Leptothrix cholodnii SP-6: one gene and its partner. The protein of the gene in region 2 interacts with the protein of the main gene of each other region in a pairwise test. Links are inferred from orthologs where the notes say so. Each region holds a gene or a part of one and is shown on either strand. Other genes may lie near its edges.

Region 1 (5,154 bases), 3.4 Mb from region 2 along the record:
GAGCGCTTCGGCCACGTCCAGCCGATGACCGCGCTCTACCGGCCGGCCCGCAAGGCCTGGCTGCGCGATCTGGTGGCCGGCTCGCGCAACCGCCCCGGCCTGCTGACCGCGCCGGCCACGCTGTCGGGCGTGCGGCAGATGATCCGCGCGCTGCGCAACGGCGGCACGATCGGCCTGCTGCCCGACCAGGTGCCGCCCGAAGGCATGGGCGTGTGGGCGCCGTTCTTCGGCCGGCCGGCCTACACCATGACGCTGGCCGCACGGCTGGTGCAGCAGACCGGCGCAGCCTGGCTGCCGGTGGTCTGCGAGCGGCTGCCGGACGCGCGCGGCTACGTGATCCGCGTCGACCCCCCGACCGAGCCGATGCCGGGCACGCCCGGCGCCCCGCCGGTCGACACGAGCACCGATCCCAACGCGGTGGCCATCGCCGCGGCCACCCTCGTCAACCGCGCGATGGAACGCCTGATCCTCGGCCTGCCGGGCCAGTATCTGTGGGGCTACCACCGCTACAAGAATCCCCGTCAGGCCGAGGCGGCGAGCGATGCGCCGCAGGCTGGGGGCAACCCATGAGCGATTTCTCCGCAAACGTCCTGCTCGGCCTGCTCAAGCTGCTGCAGCGCCTGCCGCTGCGCCTGCAGGCGGCGCTCGGCCGTGGCCTGGGCTGGCTGTTCTGGCACCTGGCCAGCGCGCGCCGCAAGGTGGCGCTGCGCAACCTGGCGCTGTGCCTGCCCGAACTCGGCGAGGCCGAACGCGAGCGCATCGCCCGCGAGCACTTCGGCTGGCTCGGCCGCAGCCTGCTCGAGCGCGGCCTGCTCTGGTACGCATCGCCCGAGCGGCTGCGCAGCCTGATCCAGGTCGAGGGCGACGTCGGCCTGGCCGAACGCAGCGCGCGGCCGGTGATGTGGCTGGTGCCGCATTTCCTGGCGCTCGACGTCGCGGGCACGGCGACCCAGCTGTTCCAGACCCGCCGGGTCGGCTCGATCTACCAGACCCAGAGCAACCCGGTCTTCGACGCCGCGATGCGCCGCGGCCGGCTGCGTTTCGGTGGCGGCGAGGTCTTCCCGCGCAGCGACAGCGCCAAGCCGCTGATCCGCGCCATCAAGCGCGGCGACGCCTTCTTCAACCTGCCCGACATGGACTTCGGCGCGCGTGACGCCGCCTTCGTGCCCTTCTTCGGCGTGCCGGCGGCGACGCTGCTGGCGCCTTCGCGCATGGCGCGCGCGCTCGACATGGTGGTGCAGCCGGTGGTGGCCGAACTGCTGCCCGGCGGCGAGGGCTACCGGGTGCGTTTCCTGCCGGCCTGGAACGACTTCCCGAGCGCCGACGCCGAGGCCGACACCGCCCGCATGAACCGCTGGATCGAGAGCGAGATCCGCCGCAATCCGGCGCAGTACCTGTGGGTCCACAAGCGCTTCAAGACCCGCCCGCCGGGTGAGCCGGGCTTCTACTGAAACACGCGTGCAATCGGTAATCCCCACCGCCAACCCAGGCTGATAATCGCGCCCATGCGATTGCACTTCACCAAGATGCAGGGCGCGGGCAACGACTTCGTCGTGCTCGACGCCACCCGCGCGCCGCTGGCGCTGAGCGCAGCCGACTACCGGTTCCTGGGCGATCGGCGCTTCGGCGTCGGCGCCGACCAGATCCTGGTGGTCGAGCGCAGCACCACCCCGGGCGTCGATTTCCGGTACCGCATCTTCAACGGCGGCAGCGGCGACGAGGTCGAGCAGTGCGGCAACGGCGCACGCTGCTTCGCGCGCTTCGTGCGCGACAACGGCCTGAGCCAGCAGGTGCGCGTCAAGGTCGAGACCGTCAACAGCCTGATCGAGCTGCACGTCGAGGCCGACGGCCGCGTCACCGTCGACATGAACCAGCCGATCTTCGAGCACGCGCTGATCCCGTTCGACTCCGCCGGCCTGAGTGCGCGGCCGCACAACGGCCACGGCAACGGCTTCGAGCTGTGGCCGCTGCAACTGCCCGGCGCCAGCCTGCCGTCGGTCGACGTGGCGGTGCTGTCGATGGGCAACCCGCACGCCGTGCAGCGCGTGCACGACGTCGACACCGCGCCGGTGGCCGAGATCGGCCCGCGCGTCGAGACCCATGCGCGCTTCCCGCGCCACGTCAACGCCGGTTTCATGCAGGTGATGTCGCGCCGCGAGGTGCGCCTGCGCGTGTTCGAGCGCGGCGCCGGCGAAACGCTCGCCTGCGGCACCGGCGCCTGCGCCGCCGTGGTGGCCGGCATCCGGCTGGGCTGGCTCGACCCCGAGGTCGACGTGCAGACCCGCGGCGGCCTGCTCACCATCGCCTGGGCCGGCCTGGGCCACCCGGTGCTGATGACCGGTCCGGCACAGACCGTCTTCACCGGCGACATCGACCTGCCGACCACCTCGGTTCAATGAAGGCAGGCGCCACATCCAACGACGAGCGGGCCGCGCGCCGGGCCGCTCCCAAGCCGGCCCGCATCCCCCCGGGGGATCGGCCGATGGACCCATCGGACGAGGGGCCGACATGACCATTCAAGGCATCACCGAAGGCGACATCGCCAACTACCTGGCCAACACGCCGGGCTTCTTCGAGCGCCACGCGCAGCTGCTGGCCAGCGTCGAGCTGGCCAATCCGCACGGCCAGCGCGCGGTCTCGCTGCAGCAGCGCCAGATGGAGATGCTGCGCGAGCGCATCCGCGGGCTCGAGCGCCGCATCATGGACATGATCCGCCACGGCCAGGAAAACGCCGCGCTGACCGACCGCCTGCACCAGTGGACCCGCGCGCTGATGCTGGTCGAAGACGCCCGCGACCTGCCCGACATGCTGGTGCTCGACCTGCAGGAGCAGTTCCAGATCCCGCAGGCCGCGCTGCGCCTGTGGGACCTGGCGCCGGCCTTTGCGGGCGCCGCCTTCGCCAGCGACGTCAGCGACGAGGTGCGCAGCTTCACCGCCGGCCTGTCGACGCCCTATTGCGGCGCCAACGCGGCCTTCGAGCCGGTGCACTGGCTCGAGGCGCCGCAGACCGTGGCGTCGCTGGCCCTGATCCCGATCCGCCGCCTCGCCAGCAGCCCGGCCTTCGGCCTGCTGGTGCTGGCCTCGCCCGACCCGACCCGCTACAGCGCCGAGATGGGCACCGAGTTCCTGGTGCGCCTGGGCGAGATCGCCAGCGCCGCTCTCGCACGCCTGCTGCCACGCGACGAGTGACGTCCGAGGCGGCCCCGCTCGGCGATACCAGCATCGCCTTCCTGCAGCACCTGCAGGTGCAGCGCCGGCTCGCGCCGCGCACGCTGACGATGTATGGCGCCGCGCTGCTGCGCCTCGAACACGCCGCGGCCGAGCAGCAGCTCGCGCTCACCCAGGTGCGCCCGCCGCACGTGCGGCGCTGGGCCGCGATGCTGCACGGCCAGGGGCTGGGCCCGCGCAGCATCGCCATCCACCTGGCGGCCTGGCGCGGGCTCTACCGCTGGCTCGGCCGCGAGGGGCAGGTCAGCGCCAACCCGGTCGACGGCCTGCGTCCGCCCAAGGCCGGCCGGCCGCTGCCGAAGGCGCTGGCGGTCGACGAGGCCGTCGTGCTGGCCGATCACCACGACCCGGCCACCGACCCGCTGCTCGACCTGCGTGACCACGCCATGACCGAGCTGCTGTACGGCTGCGGCCTGCGCGCGGCCGAACTGATCGGCCTGGACTGCATCGCCGGGCCCGACGCCGCCGGCTGGATCGACCTGGAGGGTGGCGACGCCCAGGTGCTCGGCAAGGGCAGCAACCGCCGCATCGTGCCGGTCGGCCCGCCGGCTGTGGCCGCCGTGCAGGCCTGGCTGGCGGTGCGCCATCAGATGGCCAGGGCCGGTGAGCTGGCCCTGTTCGTCAGCCGCCGTGGCACCCGGCTGACCGATTCGCAGCTGCGCCGGCGCCTGGCGCAACGCGCGCAAAGCGCCGGCCTGACCAGCCACGTGCACCCGCACATGCTGCGCCACAGCTACGCCAGTCACCTGCTGCAATCGAGCGGCGACCTGCGCGCCGTGCAGGAGCTGCTCGGCCACGCCCAGATCAGCACCACGCAGGTCTACACCCGGCTCGACTACCAGCACCTGGCTCGCATCTACGACGCCGCGCATCCGCGTGCCAGGCGCAAGCCTTGAGGCTGGGCCTGGCGGGGGTTAACGGGTAACTTCAACCAGCCGCACCCGTCGCGGATGTGGCCGAAAACTCCTCGCGCAGCGCCGCATAGAGCCGCCGGAAGCGCCGATGCCGCGGCAGCAGCTGCGCCGCCCGCGCCGCGTCGGGCTCGAACACCGCGGCCACCGGTGGCGCCAGGCAGACGTCCTCGATCCGGGCGCCGTCAGCCAGCCACGCCAGCCGTGCCGCGCCGAGCGCGCCGCCGGCCTCGCCGCCCTGGCGCGTCACCATCGGCACGCCGATCGCATCGGCCAGCAGCTGCGCCCACAGCGCGCTGCGCGCGCCACCGCCGACCAGGCTGAGCGACTGCACCTCGCCCGGCGCCGTGCCCAGGCTGTGCCAGCCGTCGAGCAGGCCGAACGTGACGCCCTCGACCACCGCGTAGGCCAGCGCCGCGGCGTCGTGTTCATTGTTCAGGCCGAAGAACACGCCCTGCGCGTGCGGGTTGTTGTGCGGCGTGCGCTCGCCGTTGAGGTAGGGCAGGAAGACCGGCGCCTGCGCGCGCTGCAACGGCGTCAGCGCCGCCACCGTGTCGAGCAGCGCCGCCTCGCTGTGCGCGCCCAGCAGGTTCTTGACCCAGCGCAGGCCGTTGGCGGCGCTGAGCATCACGCTCATCTGGTGCCAGCGCCCGGGCAGCGCGTGGCAGAAGGCGTGCATCGCGTGGGCCGGATTGGGCCGGAAGCGGTCGCTGGCCAGGAAGATCACGCCCGAGGTGCCCAGCGACACGAAACCCTCGCCCGGCCGCACCGCGCCGATGCCCACCGCGCTGGCCGCGTTGTCGCCGCCGCCACCCGCCACCGGGATGCCCGCCGTCAGGCCCCAGCGCGCCGCCAGCGCCGGCTTGAGCGTGCCCGACACCTCGCTGCCCTCGACCAGCCGCGGCATCTGCGACTCGTCCATGCCGCAGGCCGCCAGCACCTCGGCCGACCAGCGCCGCTGTGCGACATCGAGCCACAGCGTGCCGGAGGCGTCGCTCATCTCGCTGACGGCCTC
Region 2 (7,857 bases):
CCGCCAGCCGCGCCGTGGCCGCACCGATGCCACGGCTGCCGCCGGTGATCAGCAGCAGCGAGCCGGCGGCCGCCAGGTGGGTGGGCGTGGATGCGGGATGGAGGGTGGCGGGCATGGGAGATCCTGGAAAAAGAAAACGCGGATGGGCGCGCAGCTTAAGGCAGCGCCCACCAGGCCGGAACGACGCCGCCGAAGCTGAATTTTCCGGCCCGCGCGGGCGTTGCCGCGCCGCGGCGTTATCGTCAAAGCCTGGATTGAAAAATCGGAGGTGAACAGATGTCCGGCCTGCATACCGCCTGGTTCGAAGGCTTCTCACCCCAGCAGCATGCAGTCAACGGCGTGCAGCTGTTTGCCCGGGTCGGCGGACGCCCGGCCCACGACAGCAGCGCGCCGCCCCTGCTGCTGCTGCACGGTTTTCCGCAAACGCATGCGATGTGGCACCGGGTCGCGCAGCAGCTGGCGCCGCACTTCCGCCTGGTGCTGCCCGATCTGCGCGGCTACGGCGACTCCGACAAGCCACCCGGCGACACCGACCACGGCAACTACAGCAAGCGTGCGATGGCCGCCGACCTGGTGCAGCTCATGAAGCAGCTCGGCCACCGGCGTTTCCTGGTCTGCGGCCATGACCGCGGCGCACGCGTGGCGCACCGCATGGCGCTCGACTTCCCGGAGTGCGTCGACCGCCTGTGCCTGATCGACATCGTGCCCACGCTGACGATGTACGAGCGCACCGACATGGCCTTTGCCACCGCCTACTACCACTGGTTCCACCTGATCCAGCCGGCGCCGCTGCCCGAACGCATGATCGGCGGCAACGCCCGCTACTACCTGCACGCCAAGCTCGGCGGCTGGGGCACCGACGGGCTCGATCACGTCGAGCCGCCGGCGCTGCTCGACTACGAACGCTGCTTCTGCACCGCCCAGGGCATCCACGCTGCGTGTGAGGATTACCGCGCCAGCGCCAGCATCGACTTGCAGCATGATCGGCAGTCGCACCAGGCCGGTCACAAGGTCGCTTGCCCGGTCCATGTGCTGTGGGGCGAGCGGGGCGTGATCCACCGCCTGTTCGATCCGCTGGCCGACTGGGGCGCGGTCTGCGAAGGCCCGGTCACCGGCGAATCGCTGCCAGCCGGCCACTTCATCCCCGAAGAGCTTCCCGAAGCCACGGCTCTGGCGCTGCGCCGGTTCCTGTCGGCCGAGTGCTAGCATTTTGACTGGCTCCGATCTGCGCGGGCTCGCACCCGGTTTGCCGCCATGAAAACCTTGCGCATCGTGATTCTCGAAGAGGACACCGACACCCCGGCGGCCTTGCGTGCCGGCGGTCATGGCAGCCTCGACCTGCGCTCGCTCGAGGGCCTGAGCGGCACCGACGTGGCCTCGCTGCTGCGCGAGCGCTCGATGCCGGCACCCTTCGTCGACACCAGCACCGACAGCCTGGGCGGCGCGCACAGCGGCTTGGGCGCGTCGTCCGACTTCGAACACGAATTGCGCTCGGCGCTGCAGTCGCAGGCCGGCCCCACCATGACGCTGCTGCTGGGCAGCAGCGAGTCCGGCCCCGACAGCGCACCGCGTGGCAGCCACGCCGCCAGCCTGCCGTTCGAGCGCCTGAACGCCAGCCTGATGCGGGCGCTGCGGCGCCACGAACTCGAAGCCGCGCTGGTCGAGTCCGAGACCCGGCTGCGTCGCATCGGCCTGGCCGATCGCCTCACCGGCCTGCCCAGCCGCGAGCTGTTCCTCGACCGCCTCGAACAGGCCGCATCGGCGGTGATGCGCGGCGGTTATGCGTTCGCCACCCTGATGGTCGGCTTCGAGTGGCCCGCCAACCTGACCGACGGCCTGAGCACGAGCAGCGCCGACAGCCTGATCGAAACCCTGTCGCGGCGCCTGCAGCGCCTGGGCCGGCGCTCCGACAGCTACGCGCGCATCGGCGGCCACACCTTTGCCGCGCTGCTGCTGGGCAACAACAGCGTCGGCGGCTCGACCTCGATGGCGCACAAGATCGCCGAACAGCTGGCCCGGCCGCTGATGGTCGACGGCCGCTCGATGGATCCGATCGTCAGCGTCGGCGTGGCCCTGTGCCCGCAGCACGGCACGGACGCGCGCAGCGTGCTGCTGCACGCCCAGGCCGCGATGGAGCAGGCCCAGCACAGCCGCCATCCGGTCGCGGTCTACGACGCCCGCTACCACCGCAGCAGCCACGCCGCGCTGCACCCCGACGCCGCCGCGATGCCGCCCGGCGACGAGGCCCTTGCACCGCTGCTGGCCGAGGCGCTCGAACGGCGCCAGTTCACGCTCGCCTTCCAGCCGGTGGTCGACCTCAAGGCCGGGCCCGACGGCAGCCTCGACTGGACGCTGCGCCGCCTCGAAGTCCTGGCGCGCTGGCACAGCCCGGCGCACGGCCACATCGCGCCGGCGGTGTTCATCCCGGTGGCCGAACACCACGCGCTGATCGGCCAGCTCACCGACCAGCTGCTCGACCAGGCGCTGAGCGCCGCCACGCCGTGGCGCAGCCAGACGCTGGTGCCGGCGATCTCGCTCAACCTGTCGGCCCACCTGCTCGACGACCCGGACCTGCCCGACCGGGTGCAGTCGGCGCTGCAGGCCCACAAGTGGCCGGCCGGCGCCCTGATGCTCGAGGTCTCGGCGTCCGCGCTGGCCCAGCCCAGCCAGCAGGCGCACGACGTGCTCGCACGCCTGGGCCAGCTCGGCGTGCGGCTGGTGCTCGACGATTTCGGCAGCGGCCTGGGCGCCTACCTCGCGCTGGCCGAGCTGGGCTCGCTGGCCGAACTGAAGATCGACCTGCGCGCGCTGCGCCGCAACGCCGGCAGCGCGCGCAGCGACCGCGGCGCCGCGGTACTGCGATCGCTGATCACGCTGGCGCAGGGGCTGGGCGCCGAGGTCATCGCCAAGGGCGTCGAAGACGCCGGCACCGCCGCCTGGCTGCAGCAGCTGGGCTGCCACGCCGCGCAGGGCCACGCCTGGAGCCGGCCGCTGCCCGCCGAACAGGTGCGGGCCTGGTGCACGGCGCAGGCGGCGACGCGGCAGCTGCGACACTGAGCGTCGCCCCGCCACTCCGTACTGCTGCCGATGCGACTGCGCCGCCCTTTCGTCAAGATCTGCTGCATCTCCAGCCCCGAAGAAGCGCAGCTCGCGATTGCTGCGGGCGCCTCGGCGCTGGGTCTGGTCTCGGCCATGCCCAGCGGGCCGGGCGTGATCGACGAGGACCTGATCGCCCAGATCGCCGCGGTGGTGCCGCCGGGCATCGACACCTTTCTGCTGACGTCGCGGCAGGACGCCACCTCGATCATCGAACAGCACCGGCGCTGCCTCACGACCACGCTGCAGCTGGTCGACGCGCTGCCCGAGGCCGAGCTGCGCCGGCTGCGCCGCAAGCTGCCGGGCGTGCAGCTGGTGCAGGTGATCCACGTCATCGGCGAGCAGTCGGTGGCGCAGGCGCTGGCAGTGGCGCCGCTGGTCGATGCGCTGCTGCTCGACTCGGGCAACCCGGCGCTGGCGGTCAAGCAGCTCGGTGGCACGGGGCGCACGCACGACTGGGCGCTGAGTCGGCGCATCGTCGCGCACAGCGGCGTGCCGGTGTTCCTGGCCGGCGGCCTGCGCGCCCACAACGTCGCCGAAGCCATCGCCGAGGTGCAGCCGCACGGCCTCGACCTGTGCAGCAGCGTGCGCAGCGACGGCCGGCTCGATGCGGTCAAGCTGCAAGCGTTCTTCGACGCCGTCGCGGCCACCGCACCGATCTGATTCAGCCCGCCTGCGCCAGCGGCGAGCGGGTGTCCGGCGCCTCGGCCGCCGCCTCGCCCCACGGGTCATGCGATTCCTCGCTGCTGCGCCGGAACTCGCTCGGGCTCACGCCCACGCGCTTGCGGAACACCCGCGAGAAATACAGCTGGTCGTCGTAGCCGACCCGCGCGCCGATGCTGGAGATCGGCGTGCCGGTGCTCAGCAGCATGTGCTTGGCCAGGATGATGCGCTGGTCCTCGCGCCAGCGCACGATGCTCACGCCCATCTGCTCACGGAACAGGTGCGCCAGCCGCGACGGCGACAGGCAGACGTGGCGCGCGATCTCCTCCAGGCTCAGCTCGTGCGCCAGGTTGTTGGCGATGAACTGGCAGGCCGACTGCACCCGCGCATCGAGCGACCGGGATTCATAACCCGGCGCCTCTTCGTGGCAGCGGATCAGCAGGCGCTCGAGCAGGTTGATCGCCAGCTCCTCGGAGGTGCGCCGCCCGCCGCGGTGGGTGGCGTCGATCTGCACGAACAGGTCCTCGATCTCCTTGCGCACCGCCGGATCGGCCAAGCGCAGCCGACCCACGCCGGTGCCGGTTCCCGCACCGGCCTCTGCGCCTGCGCCATCGCCCTGCCCCGGCCAGGTCAGCCAGTTGGCCCAGAAACCTCGCGGACGGAAATAGACCCAGCGATGGAACCACTCCGGGCTGTGAGGCGCGCGGCCGTAGTCGTGCGCCACACCGGGCGGAAACAGCAGCAGGTCGCCCGGCTCGCACTCGAAGGCCCGGTCGCCGTCGACCACCTTGCCGCGGCCTTGCACGGTCAGGTTGATGATCCAGCCCTTCATGCCGCCGGGGCGGTCGATGAAGAAGTCGAGCGCGCCGCCCTGCACGATCGGCGTCAGGCCCGCCACCAGGTAGAGGTTGAACGAATAACCCGGCAGCAGCGGGTTGAGCTGCTGCGCGGCATCGTGGCTGGGACGCAAACTGGGCATGGACGCGGGGTACGGAGAACGCCGCCGCTCAGGCCGACTTGTTCTTGTTGTAGACGTCGACGAACACCGCCGCCAGCAGCACCAGGCCCTTGATGACCTGCTGGTAGTCGATGCCGATGCCCAGGATCGACATGCCGTTGTTCATCACGCCCATGATGAAGGCGCCGATCACCGCGCCCATCACCTTGCCCACGCCGCCCGAGGCCGAGGCGCCGCCGATGAAACAGGCCGCGATCACGTCGAGCTCGAAACCCAGCCCCGCCTTGGGCGTGGCGGTGTTCAGGCGCGCCGCGAACACCAGGCCGGCCAGCGCGGCCAGCACGCCCATGTTGACGAAGGTGTAGAAGCTCAGCCGCTCGGTCTTGATGCCCGAGAGCTTGGCTGCCTTCTCGTTGCCACCGAGCGCGTAGACGCGCCGGCCGATGGTGGTGCGGCTGGTGACGAAGTCGAACAGACCGATCAGCAGCGCCATCACGATCAGCACGTTGGGCAGGCCCTTGTACGAGGCCAGCATGTAGCTGAAATAGATCAGCATGGCCGCGAACACGCCGATCTTGGCGAAGAAGAAACCCGCCGGCTCGGCCTCGATGCCGTGCTTGATCTGGTTGCCGCGCGAGCGCAGGCTGGCCAGCGCCAGCGCACCGGCCACCGCCGCGCCGATCAGCAGCGAGGTCAGCCGCAGCGACTCGGTACTGAACAGGTCGGGGATGAAGCCCGAGCTGAGCGCCTGGAAGGTCTCGGGGAACGGCCCGACCGACTGGCCGTTGAGCAGCGCCAGCGCCAGCCCCTTGAACACCAGCATGCCCGCCAGCGTGACGATGAACGACGGGATGCGAAAGAACGCCACGAAGTAGCCCTGCGCCGCACCGATCAGCCCGCCCACCACCAGGCAGACCAGCGTGGCGCTCAGGTAGTGCCACTCGTGATTGACCATCAGCACCGCCGCCAGCGCGCCGATGAAACCGCACACCGATCCCACCGACAGGTCGATGTGGCCAGCCACGATCACCAGCAGCATGCCCAGCGCCATGATGACGATGTAGCTGTTCTGCAGCACCAGGTTGGTGAGGTTGAGCGGCTGCATCAGCGTGCCGTCGGTCATGACCTGGAAGAAGGCCATGATCGCCACCAGCGACAGCAGCATGCCGTACTCGCGGAAGTTGCTCTTGATGAAGTCGAGCGCCGACTTCGAGCCGGCGGCGCCGGGTTCGGCATGATCGGCCGGCGGCGTGGCCACGGGGGCCACAGCATGGGCGGCGAGGTTGTTGTCCATCTCAGTTCACTTTCACGATCGCGCGCATGATCTTTTCCTGCGACGCTTCAGAGGCCGGCATCTCGGCCACGAAGCGGCCTTCGTTCATCACGTAGATGCGGTCGGACATGCCGAGCAGCTCGGGCATCTCCGACGAGATCACGATCACGCACTTACCTTCAGCGGCGAGCTGGGCAATGATGGTGTAGATCTCGTACTTGGCACCGACGTCGATGCCCCGTGTGGGCTCGTCGAGGATCAGCACCTCGGGCTCGGTGAAGAGCCATTTGCTCAGCACCACCTTCTGCTGGTTGCCACCCGACAGGTGCACGGTCTTCTGGCCGACGCCGGCACAGCGGATGCGCAGCTTGTCGCGGTATTGCTGGGCCACCGAATACTCGCGCCCCGCATCGATCACCACGCCGTTCGAGACCCGCTCCAGGCTGGCCAGCGAGGTGTTGAACTGGATGTCCTCGCTGAGCACCAGGCCGTTGCCCTTGCGGTCTTCGGTCACGTAGGCCAGGCCGTGGGCCACCGCCTTGCCGACCGTACCGACGTCGATGACCTGGCCGTTCTTGAGCACCTGGCCGCTGATGCGCCGGCCCCACGAGCGGCCGAACACGCTCATCGCCAGCTCCGTGCGGCCCGCGCCCATCAGGCCGGCGATGCCGACGATCTCGCCGCGCCGCACCTGCAGGTTGACGCCCTTGATGACCTCGCGCTCGGCGTGCAGCGGGTGATGGACGTGCCAGTCGCGCACCTCGAACACGGTCTCGCCGATGTGGGGCGTGCGCTTGGGATAACGGTCGGCCATCTCGCGCCCGACCATGCCGCGGATCACGCGGTCCTCGCTCACCGCGCCGGCGCTGCAGTCGAGTGTCTCGACCGTGCTGCCATCGCGCAGGATGGTGATCGAGTCGGCCACGCGCGAGATCTCGTTGAGCTTGTGCGAGATCAGGATGCAGGTGATGCCCTGCGCCTTCAGGCCCAGCAGCAGGTCGAGCAGCGCCTGGCTGTCGTTCTCGTTCAGGCTGGCGGTGGGCTCGTCGAGGATCAGCAGCTTGACCTCCTTCGACAGCGCCTTCGCAATCTCCACCAGCTGCTGCTTGCCCACGCCGATGTCGGTGATCAGCGTGGCGGGCGACTCTTTCAGGCCGACCTTCTTCAGCAGCGCCTGGGTGCGGCTGTGCGCGGCCATCCAGTCGATCACGCCATTCCTGGCGGTCTCGTTGCCGAGGAAGATGTTCTCGGCGATCGACAGCAGGGGCACCAGCGCCAGCTCCTGGTGGATGATGATCACGCCGACCTGCTCGCTGTCGTGGATGCCACGAAAGCGCCGCTCGGCGCCCTGGTAACGGATCTCGCCGCTGTAGTCGCCGTGCGGGTACACGCCCGACAGCACCTTCATCAGCGTCGACTTGCCGGCGCCGTTCTCGCCGACGATGGCGTGGATCTCGCCGGCGCGCACGCGCAGGTTGACCTTGTTGAGCGCAACCACCCCGTGAAAGGTCTTGCGGATGTCGCGCATCTCGAGGAGCGTTTCCAACGGAGTTCCTTGCTGACGGGTCTTGAGGTGGATGGGAAAAGGTCCCGCGCCTGTCGACACGGGACCCGGCCCAACCCGGTCACATCACTTGACCTGCGATTCCTTGTAGTAGCCGCTGCCGATCAGCACCGGCTTCCAGTTGGAGACGTCCACGCTCACCGGCTTCAACAGGTACGAGGGCACCACCTTCACGCCGTTGTTGTAGGTCTTGGTGTCGTTGATCTCGGGGGTCTTGCCCGACAGCATCGCGTCGACCATGTTGGCCGTCACCTTGGCCAGCTCGCGGGTGTCCTTGAAGACGGTCGAGTACTGCTCGCCCTT

Evidence for each region.
Region 1: the proteins of araC (region 2) and LCHO_RS00655 interact in binary tests that used the Escherichia coli proteins (3 or more experiments, as listed by UniProt). The link is inferred for Leptothrix cholodnii SP-6 from one-to-one orthologs.

Annotation. Positions count from the first base shown.
Region 1 is NC_010524.1:130,651-135,804, forward strand. The notes cover bases 2,161-5,154. They hold LCHO_RS00655 (tyrosine recombinase XerC), read left to right. Parts: upstream 2,161-3,185; coding sequence 3,186-4,124; downstream 4,125-5,154. Other genes in these bases: dapF (diaminopimelate epimerase), read left to right, coding at 2,161-2,399; LCHO_RS00650 (DUF484 family protein), read left to right, coding at 2,509-3,189; xylB (xylulokinase), read right to left, coding at 4,156-5,154. In the rest of the region: LCHO_RS00635 (lysophospholipid acyltransferase family protein), read left to right, coding at 1-570; LCHO_RS00640 (LpxL/LpxP family acyltransferase), read left to right, coding at 567-1,451; more of dapF, read left to right, coding at 1,506-2,160. UniProt on the Escherichia coli protein: Site-specific tyrosine recombinase, which acts by catalyzing the cutting and rejoining of the recombining DNA molecules.
Region 2 is NC_010524.1:3,534,917-3,542,773, forward strand. Bases 2,750-5,728 are described here. They hold araC (arabinose operon transcriptional regulator AraC), read right to left. Parts: upstream 4,739-5,728; coding sequence 3,761-4,738; downstream 2,750-3,760. Other genes in these bases: LCHO_RS15940 (bifunctional diguanylate cyclase/phosphodiesterase), read left to right, coding at 2,750-3,057; LCHO_RS15945 (phosphoribosylanthranilate isomerase), read left to right, coding at 3,088-3,759; mmsB (multiple monosaccharide ABC transporter permease), read right to left, coding at 4,767-5,728. Also shown: LCHO_RS15930 (SDR family oxidoreductase), read right to left, coding at 1-115; LCHO_RS15935 (alpha/beta fold hydrolase), read left to right, coding at 277-1,206; more of LCHO_RS15940, read left to right, coding at 1,255-2,749; more of mmsB, read right to left, coding at 5,729-6,011; mmsA (multiple monosaccharide ABC transporter ATP-binding protein), read right to left, coding at 6,013-7,518; chvE (multiple monosaccharide ABC transporter substrate-binding protein), read right to left, coding at 7,621-7,857. UniProt on the Escherichia coli protein: Transcription factor that regulates the expression of several genes involved in the transport and metabolism of L-arabinose. Functions both as a positive and a negative regulator.